Regions from separate parts of the Roseibium sp. RP-7 genome, predicted to be linked through region 3. Evidence: predicted binding sites of a transcription regulator. Region 3 holds the regulator's gene; each other region holds the start of a gene.
The links. Region 3 encodes PhoB, which activates phosphate uptake and scavenging genes when phosphate is short. Its sites were predicted from a motif close to TGTCATNNANCTGTCAT; they were not measured.
Positions count from the first base shown of each region.

Region 1 (6,921 bases), 750 kb from region 3:
CTTGTAGCCATCGCCGAGGTCAACCACACCATTTTCGCCGCTGAGCTGCACCCAGTCAGGCACCTTGGCGTTGTCGTAGGTAGCGGTGCGCTCGCCTTCGATCGCAACTTCGAACTCGTTGTCCCGGAAGCTCTTTGTGACGTGAACTTTGTAGGCGACGCTATCCGTTGCCAGGATCACCGCCCGTTCCGGCTGGGCACGAGAGAGCAGTTCCGGCACCCCGAAGGCGAACCACGTGTAAAGAAGGTAGGTGAAGATCGCGAGCGGTACGACGACAGTGAGCCATGCGCGCCGGCGGACCTGGTTCCAGACGAGTGCCTGGGTGACGGGTGTTTCGAGCGTATCGACGGTCATGAGATTTCCCCTCAATGCGCCCGGCCGGACCCGACCAGCTTGCCGCGCAGATAGGACGACAGTTGGTCGATGGCCATGATGGTTATGAACAGAAGGACGAAGATAGCGGCGGTTTCATCGCCTGCACCCTTGCCCCAGCCGATCGTGCGGCGAAGTTCCTGGCCGATGCCGCCAGCGCCAACGAAGCCGAGAATGGCAGAAGCACGCACATTGATTTCAAGGCGCAGCAGGAAATAACTGAGATAGTTTGGCGCCACCTGGGGCAGCACCGCAAACCGGATGCGTTGCAGCCAGCTGGCCCCACAGGCCGACAGGCCCTCGATGGGCTTGCGGTCGATGTTCTCGTTCACTTCGGAAAAGAGTTTGCCGAGCGCACCTGCGGTATGAAACGCAACAGCGATCATGGCTGGTACAGGGCTGGAGCCGAGTACGAAGATCAGGAACAGCGCAATGATCAGTTCGGGAAAGGCACGTGTGATGTCCATGATGCGGCGGACTACCGGGATCAACGGTCCCCAGCTGTCGACATTGCGTGTGGAGGCCATCGCCAGCACCACCGCCATCGCGCCGCCCAGAAGGGTCGCAACCGCGGCAATGTTCAAGGTTTCCAGCATGGCCGGAACGAACTGCAGCATCAGCGAGAAAAAGGCCGGGCCGGCTTCAAAGGCTTCAACGACGATCTCGCCCGGATAGTCGAAGAATTTGGAAAGACCCTGAATAAATCCGCCGGAATTCATCGAATTGGATTTCGAATAACCGGAGACCAGAACCGCTACGACCAGCAGCAACCCTATCAACGAATAGAGCTGGCGGCGTTTGCGCATGGACAGGATTTCCTGCTCGAGTGCGGCAACAGCCATTGTTTGGGACCTTTACTTGATGCTCACTTCATCCGAAGCGGGGTGGCTTAGCTGGATCAACCCTTCGAAACCTGGCGATCCTGGCCCTGTGGAGCCACTTCTGGCGGAAAGTCGATTCCGCTGGCCGATACTTGAGAAAACGCGGGCCGGAGACCGGCCCGCGCGGAGATCGGAAATTCCGATTACTCGCTCTTTGCCTTGCGGGCAGCGACGATGGATTCGTAAGCCGCATGGGTGATCGGTTCGAAGCCGCGTGCTTCACCGGCCATCACGCCGTAACCACATTCCTTGTCTTCCTTGACGAGGTTGGCCATCAGCTCGGTCATCTTTGCCTTGATGTCGTCCGGCAGCTTCTTGGACAGGACAACCGGGCCTTCCGGGATCACCGGCGAACGCCAGATTTCCTTGATCTCGGTCATGTCGACCAGACCCGCATCGGTTGCCTTGCGCAGAGCGCCGGAATTGTAGCCGTCTTCCCATTCGCCAAGACCGTCAGCCCAGGTCACGCCGCCGGCAATGTCGCCGTTGAATACGGCAACGATGGTCTGCTCGTGACCACCGGTGAAGACGACGTCGGAGAAATACTCACCCGGCTTCATGGAGTAGCCGAGTTTCGGGATTTCGATGGACGGGATCAGGTAACCGGACGTGGAGTTCGGGTCACCAAAGCCGAAGGTCTTGCCCTTCATGTCTTCCAGGGAGTTGATCTCGCTGTCGACGCGGGCAAAACCGATGGAGTAGTAGCCATAGCTGCCGTCGTTGTTGACCTTGACCAGAACCGGCTCAACGGCTTCCGGGTCGGTCAGGAAGACTTTTGCGTAGCCGGAAGCACCGAGCCAGGCCATGTCGAGGTTACCGCCGAGCAGGCCTTCGATAACGCCGTTGTAGTCTGCCGGAGCAAACAGCTTTGTCGGAACGCCGAGCAGTTCCTCGGTCTTTTCGCGCAGGCATTCGTTGGCACGCAGACGGTCGGAAGCATTTTCGCCGCCGAGCAGGCCGATACGGAATTCCGTGATTTCCGCTGCACCGGCAACAGAAGCGTTCAGAGCGATCATGCTGACAGCAGCAAGCGCAGCAACTTTAGCAACGAGTTTCATTTGGGACACTCCCCGAGAGTTCTCAATTTTGATGACGTTAAGCGGGTGCGCAGCCGGATCAGACCGCTGCTGCCGCCGGGGTCATCGCACCGGCGGATTCTCTGGAACCGGACTGGCCGGCATCGATGGCGGTGGATGTCGCCGCCTCGTTAAAGCTCTCATCGGCACCGTAGATTTCGCGTGCGACAGCCGTGGTCAGCGCTTCCGGCGCCCCGTCGAACACGAGGAAACCGTCGCGCATGCCTATCACCCGGTCGCAATAGGTCCGGGCGGTGTCGAGCGTGTGCAGGTTGCAGATGACGATCTTGTTGTCGCGCTCGTGAATCTCACGCAGCGCATCCATGACGATCTTGGCATTCATCGGATCGAGCGAGGCAATCGGCTCGTCCGCCAGGATCATGTGCGGGTCCTGCATAAGAGCGCGGGCAATCGCAACACGCTGCTGCTGACCACCGGACAACTCCTCGGCCCTCTTGGTGGCTTCCTGGGCAATGCCCAGTCTGTCGAGCGCACCAAGCGCGGAATTGACGTCTTCCTGGCTGAAGATGTTGAAGAGGCTCTTCAAGGTGCCGTGACCGTTGAGGCGCCCCAACATGACGTTGGTGACAACATCCAGGCGCGGCACCAGGTTGAACTGCTGGAACACCATGGCGCAGTCGCGCTGCCAGCGGCGCATCATGCCGCCTTTCAGGCTGAGAATGTCCCGGCCATCGAACAGGATCTGTCCGGCGCTGGCGGGGGTCAGCCGGTTGATCATGCGCAGCAAGGTTGACTTGCCGGCACCGGAGCGACCGATGATCCCGACCATCTGCGGTTTTTCGATATTAAAACTTACTTTGTTGACCGCGGTCCGAGACCCGAAGGTCTTGGTGACTTCCTGAAATTGAATCACGCGCCAGCCCTGTCCGTTGTGTTCGTCGTGCTGCGCGACAAGAGCCACCGGACCATTACAGAAAAATGACATTCCTTTGTCGGGGAGCCCAAAATTTTATGACAAATCAATGACATCCCTGCCTGAAGCATCGGCAGAACAACCATCTCCGGCGGGAATTCCGCAGCGCTCTCAGCGCTTTCCGAGCCCCCTTGGCGTCACACATGCCTGGCTGAAATTTACTCGGAAATCAGTGCTCAAATACAAGGCTTCTACCCGCCAAATGCCGTTTTCACCGCTGTGGATGCATGCAAAAAAAGTAACGGGAGTCACGCCAGTGTCATCAAAGCGTCACGACCGGTGCCAGCAACACGGCTACAAACCGTTTCCGCACTCCTTCCAACGCTATATGGAGCATCCATGTCCGCCCCGACCCAGAAGCCTTCCCTGACCGAAGCCCCGAACATTCATCCGGAGGCCAGGGTGCTGAATTGTGATCTCGGCATCTGGACCGAGGTTGGCGCACGCACGGAAATGCGCGAAAGCAGCATGGGGGACTATTCCTATATCGTGCAGGAAGGCGATGTCGTCTGGTCGACCATCGGCAAGTTCTGTTCCATCGCCCGTCGCGTCCGCATCAATCCGGGAAACCACGCAACCTGGCGCGCCTCCCAGCACCACTTCACCTACCGCGCTGCTGCCTATGACCTTGGCGAAGACGACGCGGATTTCTTCCAGTGGCGCAAGGACGACTGGGTCACCATTGGACATGATGTGTGGATCGGCCACAATGTCACGGTGCTTGCCGGCGTCTCGATCGGCACCGGAGCTATTGTTGCAGCCGGGGCAGTCGTTTCCAAGGATGTCGCCCCCTACACCGTTGTTGGCGGTGTGGCCGCCAGGGAAATCAAACGGCGTTTCACCGAACAGCAGGAACGGGCGCTGATCGATATCTCCTGGTGGGACTGGTCCCATGAAGAGCTGAAGCAGCGGCTGCCAGATTTTCGCAAGTTGTCGATCGACGCATTCATCGAGAAGTACCGCTGATCCCGCTGGTGGCGCGGACACCTGCTCAGGTGAGCCGTGCCTTCTTTTCCCGCTGCACAAAATTCCCGGGACGCGTTACACTTGCACCATGCAAACAGAAACCGCCGTTCTTGAAAGCAGTCTTGGACCGTCGCTGCGGCGCTGGCGCGTACTGAACCGGGTCAAGCAGGAAGCTCTGGCGTATGAACTCGGCGTCTCGCAGACGAGGATATCGCGCTGGGAGAGTGGCAAGTTGCAGCCGGACGACAGCAACAGGACGAAGATCACCCGTCTGCTGAGGGCACGTCCGGAGAGCGCCGCCGACAAGGCCCTGCTTGATCTTGTCTCCCGGTCCGCAGTTCCCGTGCATCTGGTCTGCGACCTCACACACAGGCTGCTGGCCATATCCGTACCGCGTGCCTGCGAATGGCGCGCACCGGTGAACGAGTTTCTGAACCGGCCCTTGTGGCGTTTTGCGTCCGAAGGCATCCGCGCAACAGAGCACAGACTGACCGACTATGGCTGGTTCGAGCCGGATGCTCCTGACATTGTCTACCGAACGGAACACGTCGATTTCCCGGAAATGACCATCCCGGAGAGCATCATCCGGATTTCGCGCCTGCCGCTGTCAGACGGACGGTTTGCGCGGCTGGTCCGTGAAGAACAGGATGCCGCATAAATTATGCGGTAACTCGTCTGGCGCGGTGGCCCGCAATAATCTGGCCACCATGACAAAGACGCCCCCTTCCCTCGATCTTCCTGAAATTTCCCACACCAGACTGAGAGGCCTGCTGGACTTCCTTCAGGCTGCAGAGCAGCTGAAGGACACGCTTCGCTCGGGATCGACATCCGGCGGCAGGCCGGAGAGCACTGCCGAACATAGCTGGCGACTGGCCTTGATGGTTCTGTTGTTCGAACCAGAGCTGAAAGAAGTCGACTTGCTCAAACTCCTGAAGCTGACGCTTGTGCATGACCTGGGCGAAGCCATCTCCGGAGATGTCCCCGCTCCACTCCAGACGCCGGGTGACGACCGGCAGGAACGCGAAAGGCGGGACTTCCTGACCTTGTGTGAACCGCTGCCGGGTGACGTGGCTGGGGAGCTAACCTCCCTCTGGGATGAGTATGCAGCGGCACGAACCGTCGAAGCCCGACTTGCCAAGGCGTTCGACAAGCTGGAGACCATGCTTCAGCACGTTCTGATGCCAAGGCAAGCGCCTTCATTTTATGAGTTCAACCTCGGTTACGGCCGTGATCGCACCGATTGCAGTGCTCTCACGCGCCAGTTGCGGGACGAAGTCGATGAGCTGACCCGCACCATTATGACGGGCGCCGGACGGGAAATCGCCTGATTGCACCAGAGACTTTGCCGCTCAAGGGTGCCTGGTGCCTTGCCGGGTGGTCAGCAAAAAAGGTCATGCAGGTTCTTATTTTTCGTGTTTGGGTTTACCCTTCTGGTTGTGCCGTCGAGTCACTGCCGGAGGAACCAGCATGTACACCATTCTGCCCCGCAGCCAGGGTGCCGTTCTCGGTGTCGAGATTTCCGGAAAAATCGATATTGATCAGGAAAAGAAACTGATCGCCAAGGCCGAGGAGATGATTGAAGATCAGGGCAAGATCAGCGTTCTGGTGGTTCTTGGCGATCATGTCGGCGTTTCTTTCGAGGCCGCCAAGGCGGACATCCGGTGGGTGCTTGCCAACATGCAGCATCTCAACAAGATCGCCATCGTTACGGACAGCAAGCTGCTTGCCGCCCTCGTTGCGATCGACGCCACGTTTGCACGGATGGTCGGCATTCAGGAAAAGCACTTCGACCGGGATGAAATCGATATCGCCTGGCACTGGATCGAAACGCCAGTCTGAGGTCAAGCCGTTGGCGATTTCTGCCACTGAGGCTGCCGTCCAGCCTCATCTGGCAATTCAGTTCTGGCAGGTCAGTGCGGAAACTCAGGCGTCGGCGAGCTGTTCATCACTCAGGAAGGCAACCTGGTTCACTTTCCCGTCCCTGACCTCGATCATCTGGCCCTGAGGCACTTCCATCCAGCATCCGCGGGCTTCATCCAGCGGTTCGGACACCACCATCACACCGTCGTCATACACCCGGTAATAGAGCGTCGGCGCCAGATTGTCAGAAGCATAGCGGGCGGCATAGAGCGTTTCACCATCCGACCAGCCTGCAGCAAAACGCATGTGCGGCGTCGTTCCGGCGTATTTGGACAGGGCTTCCGCTTCGAACACAGCTCTCGCCATGGCCGCGCGCGGGTGGAGATTGAGTCCATAGGCGAGCGCGACCAGAAAAAGGCTTTCGCTGTCGGTGCCGCCAATGCGGTCGCGGTAAAGGTCGTCCGGGATCATGTTGTCGAGGCGACGCTTCACCTTGTCGTAGCCGCCGACCTGACCGTTATGCATGAAGGTCCAGCGCTGGAACGTGAAAGGATGGCAGTTGTCCCGCGTGGTCGCCGTTCCGGTTGAGGCGCGCACATGTGCCAGGAAGTGGCGAGACCGGATGTGCTTGGAGATCTGCAACAGGTTTGGATCCGACCAGGCGGGCCGGACGTCCTTGTAGACACAAGGGGTGTCCCGGTCGCCGTACCAGGCAACGCCGAACCCGTCGGCATTGACCGATGTCTTGCAGGACAGCGCATTGCGGCTCTGGTCGATCAGCGAATGCGCCGGATCGCAAATGACTTCTTCCAGGTATTTGGGAGCTCCGCTC
Region 1 is NZ_JBRKQA010000001.1:1,919,166-1,926,086, reverse strand. It holds gene phnE (phosphonate ABC transporter, permease protein PhnE) at 1-354, opposite strand, end outside; gene phnE (phosphonate ABC transporter, permease protein PhnE) at 366-1,214, opposite strand; gene phnD (phosphonate ABC transporter substrate-binding protein) at 1,397-2,311, opposite strand; gene phnC (phosphonate ABC transporter ATP-binding protein) at 2,370-3,203, opposite strand; gene ACVDG9_RS08735 (DapH/DapD/GlmU-related protein) at 3,603-4,229, shown strand; gene ACVDG9_RS08730 (helix-turn-helix transcriptional regulator) at 4,318-4,887, shown strand; gene ACVDG9_RS08725 (HD domain-containing protein) at 4,937-5,557, shown strand; gene ACVDG9_RS08720 (SpoIIAA family protein) at 5,697-6,068, shown strand; gene ACVDG9_RS08715 (class II glutamine amidotransferase) at 6,153-6,921, opposite strand, start outside.
Region 1: the regulator PhoB is predicted to act here: its motif matches at 3,302-3,318, upstream of phnC (phosphonate ABC transporter ATP-binding protein).

Region 2 (6,921 bases), on a different contig from region 3:
GTAAAAAGCCCGGGACAATGCCCGGGCTTTTCTGGTTGGTTCAATCGGGCTTATGCCGATTCCTTGTTCGCCGCACGTTCCGCGCGCTTGCGCTCATGCGGGTCGAGGACGGCCTTGCGCAGGCGGATGGAGTCCGGTGTGACTTCCACCAGCTCGTCGTCTGCGATGTAGGAAAGCGCTGCTTCCAGCGTCAGCTTCTTCGGCGTGGTCAGCTTGACAGCGTCGTCCTTGCCGGCGGAGCGGATGTTGGTGAGCTGCTTGCCCTTCAGCACGTTCACTTCCAGGTCGTTGCCGCGGGTGTGTTCGCCGATGATCATGCCCGGATAAACCTTGGTGCCCGGATCGATCATCATCGGGCCGCGGTCTTCCAGGTTGAACAGGGCATAGGCAACTGCTTCACCGGTGCCGTTGGACAGCAGCACGCCGGTGTGACGGCCCTGGATCGGACCCCGGTGCGGCTCATAGCCATGGAACAGACGGTTGAAGATCGCCGTGCCGCGGGTGTCGGACAGCAGTTCGGACTGGTAACCGATGAGGCCGCGGGTCGGGGCGTGGAACACCAGACGGGTGCGGCCACCGCCGGACGGCTTCATTTCCAGAAGGTCGGCCTTGCGTTCCTGCAGCTTCTGAACCACGACGCCGGAATGTTCTTCATCAACGTCGATGATGACTTCCTCGATCGGCTCCAGGCGGTTGCCGGCATCGTCATACTGATAGACGACGCGCGGGCGGCCAACACCAAGCTCGAAGCCTTCACGGCGCATGTTTTCGATCAGGATCGCCAGAAGAAGTTCGCCGCGGCCGGAGACGACAAATGCGTCCGGCTCGTCGGTGTCTTCCACCTTCAGGGCGACGTTGCCTTCTGCTTCCTTCTTCAGGCGGTCGCGAATGACGCGGGACTGAACCTTGGAGCCTTCGGTGCCGGCCAGCGGGCTGTCGTTGACGCGGAAGGTCATGGACAGCGTCGGCGGATCGATCGGCTGAGCCTGCAGGGATTCATTGACCGACGGGGCGCACAGCGTGTCGGCAACGGTTGCCTTGGTCAGGCCCGCGATGGCGACGATGTCGCCCGCTTCACCCTTTTCGATCGGCTGACGTTCCAGGCCACGGAAAGCAAGGATCTTGGAGATACGGCCGTTTTCAACCACGCTGCCGTCACGGGAGAGCGCCTTGATCGGCATGTTCGGCAGAGCGGTGCCCGACACGATACGGCCGGTCAGGATGCGGCCCAGGAACGGGTCGGATTCGATGGTGGTTGCCAGGATGCGGAAATCGCCCGGCTGGGCTTCCGGCGGCGACACCTTGTCGAGGACCATGTCGAAGAGCGGGTCCATGCTGTCCTGCGGGCCGTTCGGCTCCAGAGCCATCCATTCCTGCTTGGCCGAACCGTAGAGCACCGGGAAGTCGAGCTGGTCTTCATTGGCGTCGAGGGCTGCGAACAGGTCGAAGACCTCGTCCAGCACTTCATCGGCACGCTGTTCCGGCTTGTCGATCTTGTTAATGGCGACGATCGGCTTCAGGCCGAGCTTGAGGGCCTTGCCGAGCACGAACTTGGTCTGCGGCATCGGGCCTTCAGCAGCGTCCACCAGAAGGATCACGCCGTCGACCATGTGCAGGATACGTTCGACTTCGCCGCCGAAGTCGGCGTGGCCCGGTGTGTCCACGATGTTGATGCGGGTGTCTTTCCAGACCAGTGAGGTGACCTTGGCCAGAATGGTGATGCCGCGCTCACGCTCGATATCGTTGGAGTCCATCATCCGTTCTTCGGTGCGCTGGTTGTCGCGGAAGGCACCGGATTGCTTCAGAAGAACGTCGATGAGTGTGGTTTTGCCATGGTCAACGTGCGCGATGATGGCAATATTACGAAGGTTCATGAGTGGCTCCAAAAGACAGAACGGGCCCTTGGGGACCCGCAGCTTGTCTGGAAGTTGATTATGCTATGGATCGGCATCCGCGCCGAATTTGGCGCCTTTATACGTGGCGCGAGGGAATTGTGCAACGCAATGTCACATCTACGCATTGACAGTGCTTCCTGAAGCGCCGTATTCGTAAGGTAACCTTACTAAAATGGGGTGGCGATGGGAGTTCCAACTCCGAATGTCGGTGTCACCATGCTGGTCGTTGATCTGGCACGGTTGCTGCGGCGAAACTTCGAGGCGGAGTTATCCAAGGTCGACACTGGTCTGACTGCCGGAGAAGCGCGTACGCTGTTTTATGTCTGGCGACTTCCGGGTCAACGGCAGGCCGTTCTGGCAGATGCGATGTATGTCGAGCCTATGACCCTGGTCGGGTACCTCGACACGCTCGAAAAGGCCGGATTGATCCGCCGCTGCCAGGACCCGAACGACCGCCGGGCCAAGATAATCGAGCTGACGCCGTTGGCCGATCCATTGCTTGAGAAAATTGGGACTGCCCTGCAAGAGGTGCGCTCCAGGGCGCTTGAGGACATTCCCGCCGACCAACGGCAGATACTGGAATCGCTTCTGCAGACCATGAAGGACAGCCTGCTGCAGGAGGTTTCCAAAGGGAAACAGAAATGACCGCCGACAGCTCAATCATGAGCGCAAGACGTACATCGCTTCTCGGGGCCGGGCTTGTCGCTATCGGCCCCATTTCGATGGCGCTTTATACCCCGGCCATGCCGGCCCTGGTCGAAGCCTTCGGGACCACCGATTCAGCGGTCAAGCTAACCCTGACGGCGTATTTCGCCGGTTTTGCCGTCACGCAGCTGGTTTGCGGCCCTTTGACGGACGCCTTTGGACGCAAGCCGGTCACGATCGCCTTCCTGGTCCTCTATCTCGTCTCAAGCGTGCTGGCGACCTTCGCGCCGACTGTCGAGTTCATGGTCTTTGCCCGAGCCCTTCAAGGTGTGGGGGCCGCGGTCGGCATCGCGGTGTCGCGCGCCATCGTCCGTGACCAGTTTACCGGCCAGGCCTCTGCCAGGATCATGAATACGATCGCGATGATGCTGGCCCTTGGTCCGGCGATTTCGCCGACGATCGGCGGAATCGTGCTGGAACTGTTCGGCTGGCAGGAAGTGTTCTGGTGCATGGTGATCTACGGTGCGTTGCTGATGGTTGCGGTGCTCGTGTTTCAGGTTGAAACCAACCCGCAGCCGGGCAAGCATCACCTCAATCCGCGGCAACTTGCGATCAACTACGGCACCTTGCTGAAGGACCCGAGGTTCCTGGCGCCAAGCCTTCTCATCGGTTTCGGGCTTGGCAACCTTTATGCCCTGGCGACCGTCCTGCCTTTCATCCTGATCTATGAAGTCGGTCTGACGCCGTCCGCCTTCGGGCTGACCATGATCATCCAGTCGGGCTCCTTCATTTCGGGAACCATCCTGACCGGGCGTCTCCTTCGCTTCTTCGAAGCCCGCAAGCTGGTGCCCTACGGGCTTAGCCTTTGGGTCGTTGCGTCAACGCTGATGTGCTATGTCACGCTCACCCATGAACCGACGATCCTGACGGTGATGGGGCCGGTGGCGCTGTTCACCTTCGCGCTGGCGCTGGTTCTGCCGGCAAGCTTCACCGAATCCATGGCACCATTCCCGCATATCGCCGGTTCGGCAAGTTCCATGCTCGGCTTTCTGCAGTTCGGTGGCGGCATTGTCGCCAGCCTCGCGATCGCCGCGCTCGGAGAGCCGATCCTTGGCCTCGCTTTCATTCTGCCGGGTATGCCCATCGCCGGCATCATTCTGTTCCTGATCCTGCGCAGCCAGATCCGTCAGCCGGCGGCGGCGGAGTAGGCGCACATTATCCGCCTCTCCGTCGTCATCCCGGCCAAGCGCAGCGCGAGCCGGGACCGGGGAGGCACAGCGCCGAATGATAAGTCTCCATCGGAAACACCTCGGCTCTCCGGTCCCGGATCTCCGCTTCGCTGCGTCCGGGATGACGACGGTAGGTTTTTTTAAAAGCAAACGGGCCGGTTTCCCGGCCCGCTCTTTTTTCTGGAAACTCAGATCAGGCCTTGCGAACCGGGTCCAGCGTGACGGTGTGCAGTTCGACGTCGTCACGGTCCATCAGGCGGACGGTGAGCTGTTCGCTCTGACCGTCGATGTCGACCAGGCCGAAGAACTGCAGCCCCATGGACGGGGGCAGGTTGGCACCCTGTTCCGCAGTCGGGGCCTTGATGTACTTAAGCTCCGGGCCGAAGGTCATGTCGAGATCGTTCGGGCCGAAGGTGCCGGCATGGATCGGGCCGGAGACGAATTCCCAGAACGGCTTGAAGTCCTGGAACTGGGCCTTGTCCGGATTGTAGTAATGCGCGGCGGTGTAGTGCACATCGGCGGTCAGCCAGACGATGTTGTCGATGTCTGCCGTCTTGATGAAGCGCAGCAGATCGGCAAATTCCAGTTCTCGGCCTTTCGGAGCGCCGTGATCGCCGTTGGCAACCGCTTCGGCGCCGGCCTGGTCTTTCCAGTTGTCCCAGACGATCAGGCCGATCGGCATGTCGCAGGCGATGACCTTCCAGGTGGCGTTGGAATTCAGAAGTTCACGCTTCAGCCAGGCAAGCTGCTCGGCGCCGAGGATGCGCGAAGCCGGTGTCATGGTGTCTTCCATCGAGGCGCCGTTCGGCCCGCGATAGGAGCGCAGGTCCAGGAAGAATACGTCCAGCAGCGGACCATAGGCGATCTTGCGGTAGACGCGACCCGGCTCGGCCGGGGTGTAGCGGATGGGAGCCAGCTCGTGGAAAGCCCGGCCGGCGCGGGCGGCCAGCAGGTGGATGTTCTTCTCGCTGTAGCGATCATCGGACAGGAGGTCCTTGGAGGACGACCAGTTGTTGACGACTTCATGATCGTCCCACTGGAAGAAGGTCGGCACTTCCGCGTTGAACGCCTTGAGGTTCTCGTCCATGAGGTTGTATTTCCACTGGCCGCGGTATTCGTCCAGCGTTTCGGCAACCTTGGATTTTTCTTCCGTGACGATGTTCTTCCAAACGGTGCCGTCCTTCAGCTCGACGGTTTCCTTCATCGGGCCATCGGCATAAATCGTGTCGCCGGAGTGGATGAAGAAGTCCGGCTGATGTTTTGCCATGGTGGCGTAGGTCTTCATGCCGCCACGGTCGGTATCGATCCCCCAGCCCTGGCCGGCGGTATCGCCCGACCAGGCGAAACGAATGTTGCGGCGGGACGCCGGGGCGGTGCGGAAGCGGCCGGTCATCGGCTCGGATACGGCATTGACGTCGTTCAGGTCGGCAAAGGCGACGCGGTAGAAGACATCCTGATCAGACGGCAGGTTCTCAAGCAGTCGCTTGACGGCAAAATCCGTGTCCGGAAGCGCATTGATCGGGGCAAGGCGCCGCGGCGTTTCGAACGTGCCGGTGGTGTCGACCTCAACCAGCATTTGCGCCGGGCGGTCCGAGCGGGCCCAGATCATGCCGGAATTGGCATCAACGTCGCCGGATTGAAGGCCGTGCGTGATCTGCGGGCGCGAGGCGGCGCGCGACAGGCCCGGCATGGCCAGCGGTGAGGTCAGTACCAGACCGGTAGCAACCGATGATTTCAGAAAATTGCGACGAGAAACGTTTGAAGACATTTTCAAGCTCCGTGGCTGGGGACCGCAGGGGCGAGTCCCTTGGCAAAAACATCAGGTGCTGAAGCTCCGTGACAGACGGATGTCTGTTCCAAGACCGTTTCCCGAATTTTTGATGACGGCGTGTGCGGATTGCCGGAAAACCGCCGCGGAACGATTGAACCTCCAAATTGCTTCCAAATCGTGATCGTCCACAGCCTTGGAGCGGGGTCAAGCAGGGCGAAGTCGCATTGGTGCCGCTTGACCGTCGGTGTCAGACGGGCCAAACACGTGCCTGACCGTCAAAAGGACGCAATGATGCCGACCCCGACAGCCTACGAGCCGCCGCGTTTCGACGCCGGACACCAACGCCCCCACGTGATGGGGATCCTGAACGTGACCCCGGATTCCTTTTCCGATGGCGGGCGCCACGCCAATGCGGATGCCGCCTTGCGGCGTGCACAGGAAATGATTCTGGAAGGGGCCGATATTCTGGATGTCGGCGGCGAAAGCACGCGGCCGGGCTCCGAACCGGTGCCGCTGGACCTGGAATGGTCGCGGCTCGATCCGATCCTCGATCAGGTGATCGACATGGGGACGCCCGTATCGATCGATACCTACAAGGCGGAGATCGCGCGTCGCGCCTGCGCGGCAGGGGCGGTCATCGTCAATGATGTGTGGGGTCTGCAAAAGGATCCGGCCATGGCTGACGTTGTTGCCGAGGCCGGCGTGCATGTGGTTATGATGCATAACCGTCTTGCCGCCGATGCCGGACTGGACATTCTTTCGGACATCGACCGGTTCTTCGAAATCTCGATGGGCCTGGCGGAAAAGGCAGGGATCGCCAGGGAAAAGCAGATCCTTGATCCGGGCTTTGGCTTCGGCAAGACCATCAACCAGAATTTCATCGTCCTGAACCGTTTCGAAACGCTGAAGAAACACGGCCTGCCGCTGTTGGCGGGTGCGTCGCGCAAGCGCATGATCGGTGCCGTGCTGGAAGCGGAAACGGAAGACCGGCTGTTCGGATCCGTTGCCGTTCACATGACGGCCATGCTGAAAGGGGCCGCGATTGTGCGGGCGCATGACGTAAGTCCACATGCCGATTGCGTGCGTATGATCGAGGCAACCCGCCTGGAACGGAACCCTGTCGAATGAATGCCGAAAATGCGATGGCTGACGCCCCGACCCGCTGTGCGCTTGGGCTCGGATCCAACCTTGGTGACCCGAAGGCCAATCTGGATGAGGCCATCCGCCGGCTGGAAGAAACGCCCGGCGTCATGCTGGTGTCCCGGTCCTCCGATTACCGGACGCCGCCCTGGGGGCCGGTGCCGCAGGACGATTTCCGCAATTGCTGCGTGGTGATCGATACCACCATGAGCCCGCAGGCGCTGCTGAAGCGCTGTCTTGA
Region 2 is NZ_JBRKQA010000003.1:174,181-181,101, reverse strand. It holds gene typA (translational GTPase TypA) at 51-1,874, opposite strand; gene ACVDG9_RS23570 (MarR family winged helix-turn-helix transcriptional regulator) at 2,079-2,540, shown strand; gene ACVDG9_RS23565 (multidrug effflux MFS transporter) at 2,537-3,748, shown strand; gene ACVDG9_RS23560 (alkaline phosphatase D family protein) at 3,963-5,537, opposite strand; gene folP (dihydropteroate synthase) at 5,832-6,668, shown strand; gene folK (2-amino-4-hydroxy-6-hydroxymethyldihydropteridine diphosphokinase) at 6,665-6,921, shown strand, end outside.
Region 2: the regulator PhoB is predicted to act here: its motif matches at 5,606-5,622, upstream of ACVDG9_RS23560 (alkaline phosphatase D family protein).

Region 3 (6,921 bases):
TTGGTATTGGCGCCTCCAAGATGCAGTCGATCTTCCACCATGTCCTGCCGCTGGCAATGCCTGGAATTCTGACCGGCACGATCATCGGTCTGGCACAGGCGCTTGGGGAAACCGCTCCGCTGCTGCTGATCGGGATGGTCGGTTTCATCGCCTCCAATTTCCCGGACGGTGTGGCTGCCGGTTTCTTCTCTCCGAACTCGGCCATGCCGGCCCAGATCTACGAGTGGGCGAAACGCGCCGACCCGGCTTTCTATGAACGCGCTTGGGGCGGGATCATCGTGCTGCTGGTCTTCCTCATGACCATGAACATTATCGCTATCATCCTGCGCCGCAGGTTTGAACGCCGCTGGTAAGGATTGCTCCGATGAACGAGATGCCGAATTTTGAACAGGCGAAAACCATGACCGACAGCAAAATTTCCGCGAACAAGGTGCAGGTCTATTATGGCGATACCCACGCCATCAAGGACGTGGACATCGAGATCCAGCCGCGGTCCGTGACTGCCTTCATCGGTCCCTCCGGATGTGGCAAGTCGACGTTCCTGCGGACGATCAACCGCATGAACGACACCATCGACATCTGCCGTGTGGAAGGGTCGATCAAGATCGACGGTGAGGACATCTACGATCCCAAGGTCGATCCCGTACAGCTGCGCGCCAAGGTCGGCATGGTTTTCCAGAAGCCGAACCCGTTTCCCAAATCGATCTACGACAACATTGCGTACGGTCCGCGGATCCATGGTCTGGCCCGCAACAAGTCCGAGCTTGATGAAATCGTTGCCTCCAGCCTGCAGAAGGCCGGGCTTTGGGAAGAAGTCAAGAACCGTCTGGACGAGCCGGGCACCGGCATGTCGGGCGGTCAGCAACAGCGTCTGTGCATTGCCCGTGCGATTGCCGTCAGCCCGGAAGTGATCCTGATGGACGAACCGTGCTCGGCGCTCGACCCCATCGCTACCGCGAAGGTGGAAGAGCTGATCGACGAACTGCGGGAAAACTTCACCATCGTGATCGTGACCCACTCGATGCAGCAGGCTGCCCGTGTGTCTCAGCGTACCGCGTTCTTTCACCTGGGTGTTTTGGTGGAGGAAGGTCTGACGGAGGACATCTTTACCAATCCGAAGGACAAGCGTACGCAGGACTATATTACGGGCCGCTTCGGCTAAGCATTTTTTAGGTTTCTGAAGGGGACACAGGATGTCTGAACATACAGTCTCGGCTTACGATGACGAACTGACGGCCATGGCCGGCAAGGTTGCCGAAATGGGTGGTATTGCCGAAAAGGCTTTCGCCGATGCGGTGTCCGCTCTGGTGTCGCAGGATCTGGAGCTTGCCAAGGCGACGATCAAGGGCGATGTCCGTCTGGACAGCCTTTACAACGAACTTGAAGTGAAGCTGATCGAGCTGATCGTCCGCCGCCAGCCGATGGGGCAGGACCTGCGTGAAATCACCGCCGCAACGCGCATTGCCAATGACCTGGAGCGTGTTGGCGATCTTGCCAAGAACGTTGCCAAGCGCGTCATCGCCATCGACAGCGACTTGCAGTCCAAGAAGCTCGCGATCGGTGTGGAGCACATGACGGAACTCGCTCTTTCGCAGCTCAAGCAGGTGCTGGATGCCTACGCCCGCAAGGATGCGGAAGCCGCCCGCCGGGTTCAGGAAGCCGACGCCGAAGTCGACGCGATCTACACGTCGATCTTTCGCGAACTCCTGACCTACATGATGGAAGACCCGCGGGTCATTACCCAGTGCGTCCATCTCTTGTTCTGCGCAAAGAACATCGAGCGCATCGGCGATCACGCGACGAACATCGCCGAGAACGTCTACTACATGGTCACGGGCGAGCGTTTGCCGGAAGACCGGGCAAAGGTCGACGAAACAGGCGCGGTCTGACCCGCCGATAATCGTCGGATTTGCAGAAGATCTTAACGGCCGGCGCTTCGGCGCCGGTTGCGGTAATTGGAGCGAGATGTATGCCGAAGGTGCTCATCGTTGAAGACGAAGAACCGCTCAGCCTTCTATTGAGATACAATTTGGAAGCGGAAGGGTACTCGGTCGAGTCCTGTGTCCGGGGTGACGAGGCGGAAATCCGCCTGCGGGAAAGCCTGCCGGATCTGTTGCTGCTCGACTGGATGCTGCCGGGCCTGTCCGGAATTGAACTGTGCCGCCGCCTGCGGGCGCGCGAGGATACCGAACGCCTGCCGGTCATCATGCTGACGGCACGCGGTGAGGAAGCAGAGCGCATCCGCGGCCTGTCGACCGGTGCCGACGACTACGTGGTCAAGCCCTTCTCGGTACCGGAATTGATGGCCCGCGTGCGCGCCATCCTGCGCCGGGCAAGCCCGGAAGTGGTGTCCAGCATGTTGCGGTCCGGCGATATCGAACTGGATCGCGAAACGCACCGCGTTCGCCGCAACACCAAGGAAATACACCTGGGGCCGACGGAATTCCGCCTGCTGGAATTCCTGATGACATCGCCTGGCCGTGTCTTCTCCCGCGAACAACTGCTGGATGGGGTCTGGGGTCACGATGTCTACGTGGACGAACGCACTGTCGATGTTCACGTCGGTCGCTTGCGCAAGGCTCTGAACAAGGGCAAGGCAAAGGATCCTATCCGTACCGTCCGTGGTGCCGGATACGCCTTCAATGACCAGTTCACCTCTGCCACTGCCTGAGGGCAACTTGCAGAATGGAATTAAGGAGCCCGCTTTCAAGCGGGCTTTTTGTTTCTCAACGGTTATGTGCCTTTCGCGGAGCAAGGTTCTCTTCTGCGACCACCCCATCAGTTGTGTCGGTGTCGGGGCTGATCCTTCGGTCCCTGTCGTGGCGGAGCGGTCAAACAAGGTATGTTTTGATGGAACGGAAACGGCATGGAGCGGTGCCGAGAACAAGCCGTGGGAGGTCACTGTTCGGGGTCGGGCATCTGGTCAATGGAAGGCCCAAACAAAAAAAAGCCCGCCAAATCGGCGGGCTTTCTCATGAATTGGTTAGGTGCGAGGCTATCAGCCTGCCTGAGCCATCGTCTTGCGATCGCGGCGGCGGTCGGCGACCGGCTGATACGCGATCTTGCAGTGATGAGCGCAGTAGGGGACGCCGGCATCGGACTGGCGGCCGCAGAAGTAGAAGTCGTCGGTCGCCGGGTCGCCAATCGGCCATTTGCAGGTCCGCTCGGTCAGCGTCAGGATGGTAGCCCGCTGCGAGATCGGAACGAGCTCTGCAATCGGCTCTACGCGCGGCTTGGCGGCCACCACTGGTGCAGGCGAGATGTCTGCTTTCAGGGCCGTCGCGCCGATCGACTGCGGATGTGAAGTCGTCGGTTTCTTCGGCGCTGCACCCGTTGCAGGAGCTGCGGTGCGCGGCCGGCGCGGCTTGGCGCTTGAAGAGGTGGACTTGGCGCGGCCGGACAGGCCAAGGCGGTGCACCTTGCCGATCACGGCGTTACGGGTAACACCACCCAGTTCGCCTGCGATCTGGCTTGCGCTCAAGCCGTCGCCCCAAAGCTTTTTGAGAAGCTCAACTCGTTCGTTTGTCCAACTCATTGCCGCACCCTTTAGTTTGACCGTCCTGCGGCCATTAACCCCGTGTTAAGCATGCGCAAGCACGCTTAATGCTGGCAGATCTAGTGCCTCTTGGTGATTTGCCTCACGAGATCTCGTGTCTGATTGCTGAGAGGTTACAATAACGTTAATTTGTCAGGCAACCACTCGACCCAAACCAGTTGGGGATGAAACGACTTTTCCCCAATTATGGCGAGGTCATTGAGAATTTTATGAAATCCGCCCTCCGCGGCACATGAAATGTCTTGTGCGCCATTTCCATTGACAGTGCATGGTACCGGCAGTGTATAAGAAAGCCGCTGCGTGCCGCCTCATCGGGGCGGCACGTTGCGTTTTGGCCCTTCGGCATCTTTTTAAGGTGACGGCCCGGCGTCGGGGCGACGCAGGGGACAGCAGGGGCGTTTAAAGGAGACAAACGAGGTTATGTCCGCGACTGCACTATTCGGAAATTACGCAAGATCGAACCTTTCTTTCGATCATGGGGAAGGCGTCTGGCTGGTTACCACCGATGGCCGACGATTCCTCGATTGCGGTTCCGGCATCGCGGTCAACGCACTCGGTCATGCCCATCCGCATCTGGTCAAGGCGTTGCAGGATCAGGCAGCCAAGCTGTGGCATACCTCCAACCTGCACCAGATCCCGGATGGCGAACGGCTGGCGCAGCGCCTGTGCGCGGAAACCTTTGCCGACAAGGTGTTGTTCGTGAATTCCGGCGCGGAAGCGATGGAAGCTGCCATCAAATGCGCGCGCCGTTATCATTATGACAACGGCAACCCCGAGCGGTTCCACATCGTGACCTTCGAAGGCGCCTTCCATGGCCGGACCATCGCGACCATCGCGGCTGGCGGCCAGGCGAAATATCTTGAAGGCTTTGGCCCGAAGGCTCCCGGTTTCGACCAGGTGCCGGCAGGAGACCTGGATGCGCTGAAAGATGCCATCGGTCCGCAAACGGCCGCGATCGCGATCGAGCCCGTGCAGGGCGAGGGCGGTATCCGCGAAATTCCGGCCGATTTCCTGCGTGCGCTGCGCAAGATCTGTGATGACAACGGCATTCTGCTGATCTTCGACGAGATCCAGACCGGTGTCGGACGGACCGGCAAGCTGTTCGCTCACCAGTGGACGGGCGTGGAGCCGGACCTGATGGCAATCGCCAAGGGTATCGGCGGCGGGTTCCCGATGGGCGCATGTCTTGCAACGGCAGAAACGGCAGCGGCGCTGTCCCCCGGGACCCATGGCACCACCTTTGGCGGCAATCCGCTGGCCATGGCAGTCGGCAATGCCGTTCTGGACGTCGTTCTGGAAGACGGGTTCCTGGAAGGTGTCCGTCAGAAGGGGCTCAGCTTCAAGCAGAAGCTGGCCGGACTGGTGGATAGTCATCCGGACGTTCTGGCGGAAGTGCGCGGCAACGGCCTGATGCTCGGTCTGAAATGCGTGGTGCCGGTGGCAGATTATGTGCTTGCAGCCCGTGAAGCCGGTCTTCTGGCAGTTCCTGCCGGCGATAACGTGGTGCGCATCATGCCGCCGCTGACCATGAGCGAAGAGGAAATTTCCATTGCTGTCGAGCGCCTGGAACAGGCTGCTGTCGCCATGGAAGCGAAATTGGCGGAAGGAGCGGCCTGATGACCGCAAACGGAACCTACCGGAACTTTCTGGATCTGACGGACTTCGAAGGCGACGAACTGCGCGCCATCCTGGACACCAGCCGGAAGATCAAGTCGAGCCGTAACGGCGTGCATCGCGGCCAGGGTCCTCTGGCCGGCAAGGTGCTGGCCATGATCTTCGAACAACCGTCGACCCGTACGCGCATTTCCTTCGATGTCGGCATGCGCGAGCTTGGCGGCGAGACCTTGATGCTGACCGGTGCGGAAATGCAGCTCGGCCGCGGAGAGACAATCGCCGATACGGCGCAGGTTCTGTCGCGCTTCGTCGACGCGATCATGATCCGCATCCTCGATCACAACGATCTGCGTGAACTTGCCGACAATGCGACAGTGCCGGTGATCAACGGTCTGACCAAGCTCTCGCATCCCTGTCAGATCATGGCGGATCTGTTGACCTTTGAAGAGCATCGCGGTTCGATCAAGGGCAAGAGCGTTGCCTGGACCGGTGACAGCAACAACGTGCTGGCTTCCTGGATTCATGCCGCGCCGCGCTTCGATTTCGAATTGCGCATCGCGACGCCGGGCGAACTGGCGCCGCCGATGGACCTGATTGAAACTGCTCGTGCCAAGGGTGGTTCCATTCAGGTCACGACGGACCCATATGAGGCAGTCAAGGGGACCGACTGTGTCGTGACCGACTGCTGGGTGTCCATGGGTGATGACGATGCGGAATCGCGTCACAACCTCCTCAGCGCCTATCAGGTCAACAAACGCCTGATGGCTGAGGCAAACCAGGACGCCCTGTTCATGCATTGCCTGCCGGCCCACCGGGGTGAGGAAGTCACCTCGGACGTCATGGACGGTCCCAACTCCGTTGTGTTTGACGAAGCCGAAAACCGGCTCCATGCCCAAAAGGGCATTCTGGCCTGGTGCTTCGGCGCAGCATAAGGCAAGCCAAGTGGCACTTAATCTTGATGAACTGGGCATTACGCCTGCAGGGCTGGACGCTGTCCGGCCCTTTGCCGTGGAAGGGCTCGACGTGCGCGGCCGTGCGGTCGCGCTTGGTCCTGTCCTGGAAAAAATTCTTGACCGGCATGCCTATCCGGAACCGGTCTCGCGCCTGCTGGCGGAAGCGATCGTTCTGACCAGCCTCTTGGGCACGTCGCTGAAATTCGACGGTCGCTTCACGCTGCAGACGCAGACGAAGGGGCCGGTGTCCATGCTGGTCGTCGACTTCAAGTCACCCGACGCAATCCGCGCCTGCGCAACCTTCGATGCTGCAGAAGTCGCAGCGCTGATGGCTGATGGCAAGGCAACGCAGGAGGCCCTTCTCGGGCACGGACATCTGGCGATGACCATCGACCAGGGAATGCACATGCAGCGCTACCAGGGACTGGTGGAGCTGGATGGTGTGTCGCTGGAAGAAGTCGCACGCCGGTACTTCGAGCGATCCGAGCAGATCCCGACAGAAGTTCGTCTTGGTGTCGGTGAACTGTTCACCCGCCAGGAAGGCGAGGGTCACGTGAAAACCTGGACAGCCGGCGGGATCCTGATCCAGTTCCTGCCCGAAGCGCCGGAACGCATGCGCCAGGCTGACATTGATCCGGGCAATGCCCCGGAAGGCACGAGCCCGCACGAGATTGACGAGGACGATGCCTGGGTGGAAGCCAAGGTACTGGTCGAGACGGTCAAGGATGTCGAATTGACTGATCCGGAAGTCAGCGTGGAAATGCTGCTCTTCCGGCTGTTTCACGAACGCGGCGTCCG
Region 3 is NZ_JBRKQA010000001.1:1,171,996-1,178,916, forward strand. It holds gene pstA (phosphate ABC transporter permease PstA) at 1-353, shown strand, start outside; gene pstB (phosphate ABC transporter ATP-binding protein PstB) at 401-1,162, shown strand; gene phoU (phosphate signaling complex protein PhoU) at 1,194-1,889, shown strand; gene phoB (phosphate regulon transcriptional regulator PhoB) at 1,970-2,671, shown strand; gene ACVDG9_RS05360 (GcrA family cell cycle regulator) at 2,999-3,535, opposite strand; gene ACVDG9_RS05365 (aspartate aminotransferase family protein) at 3,977-5,173, shown strand; gene argF (ornithine carbamoyltransferase) at 5,173-6,102, shown strand; gene ACVDG9_RS05375 (Hsp33 family molecular chaperone) at 6,113-6,921, shown strand, end outside.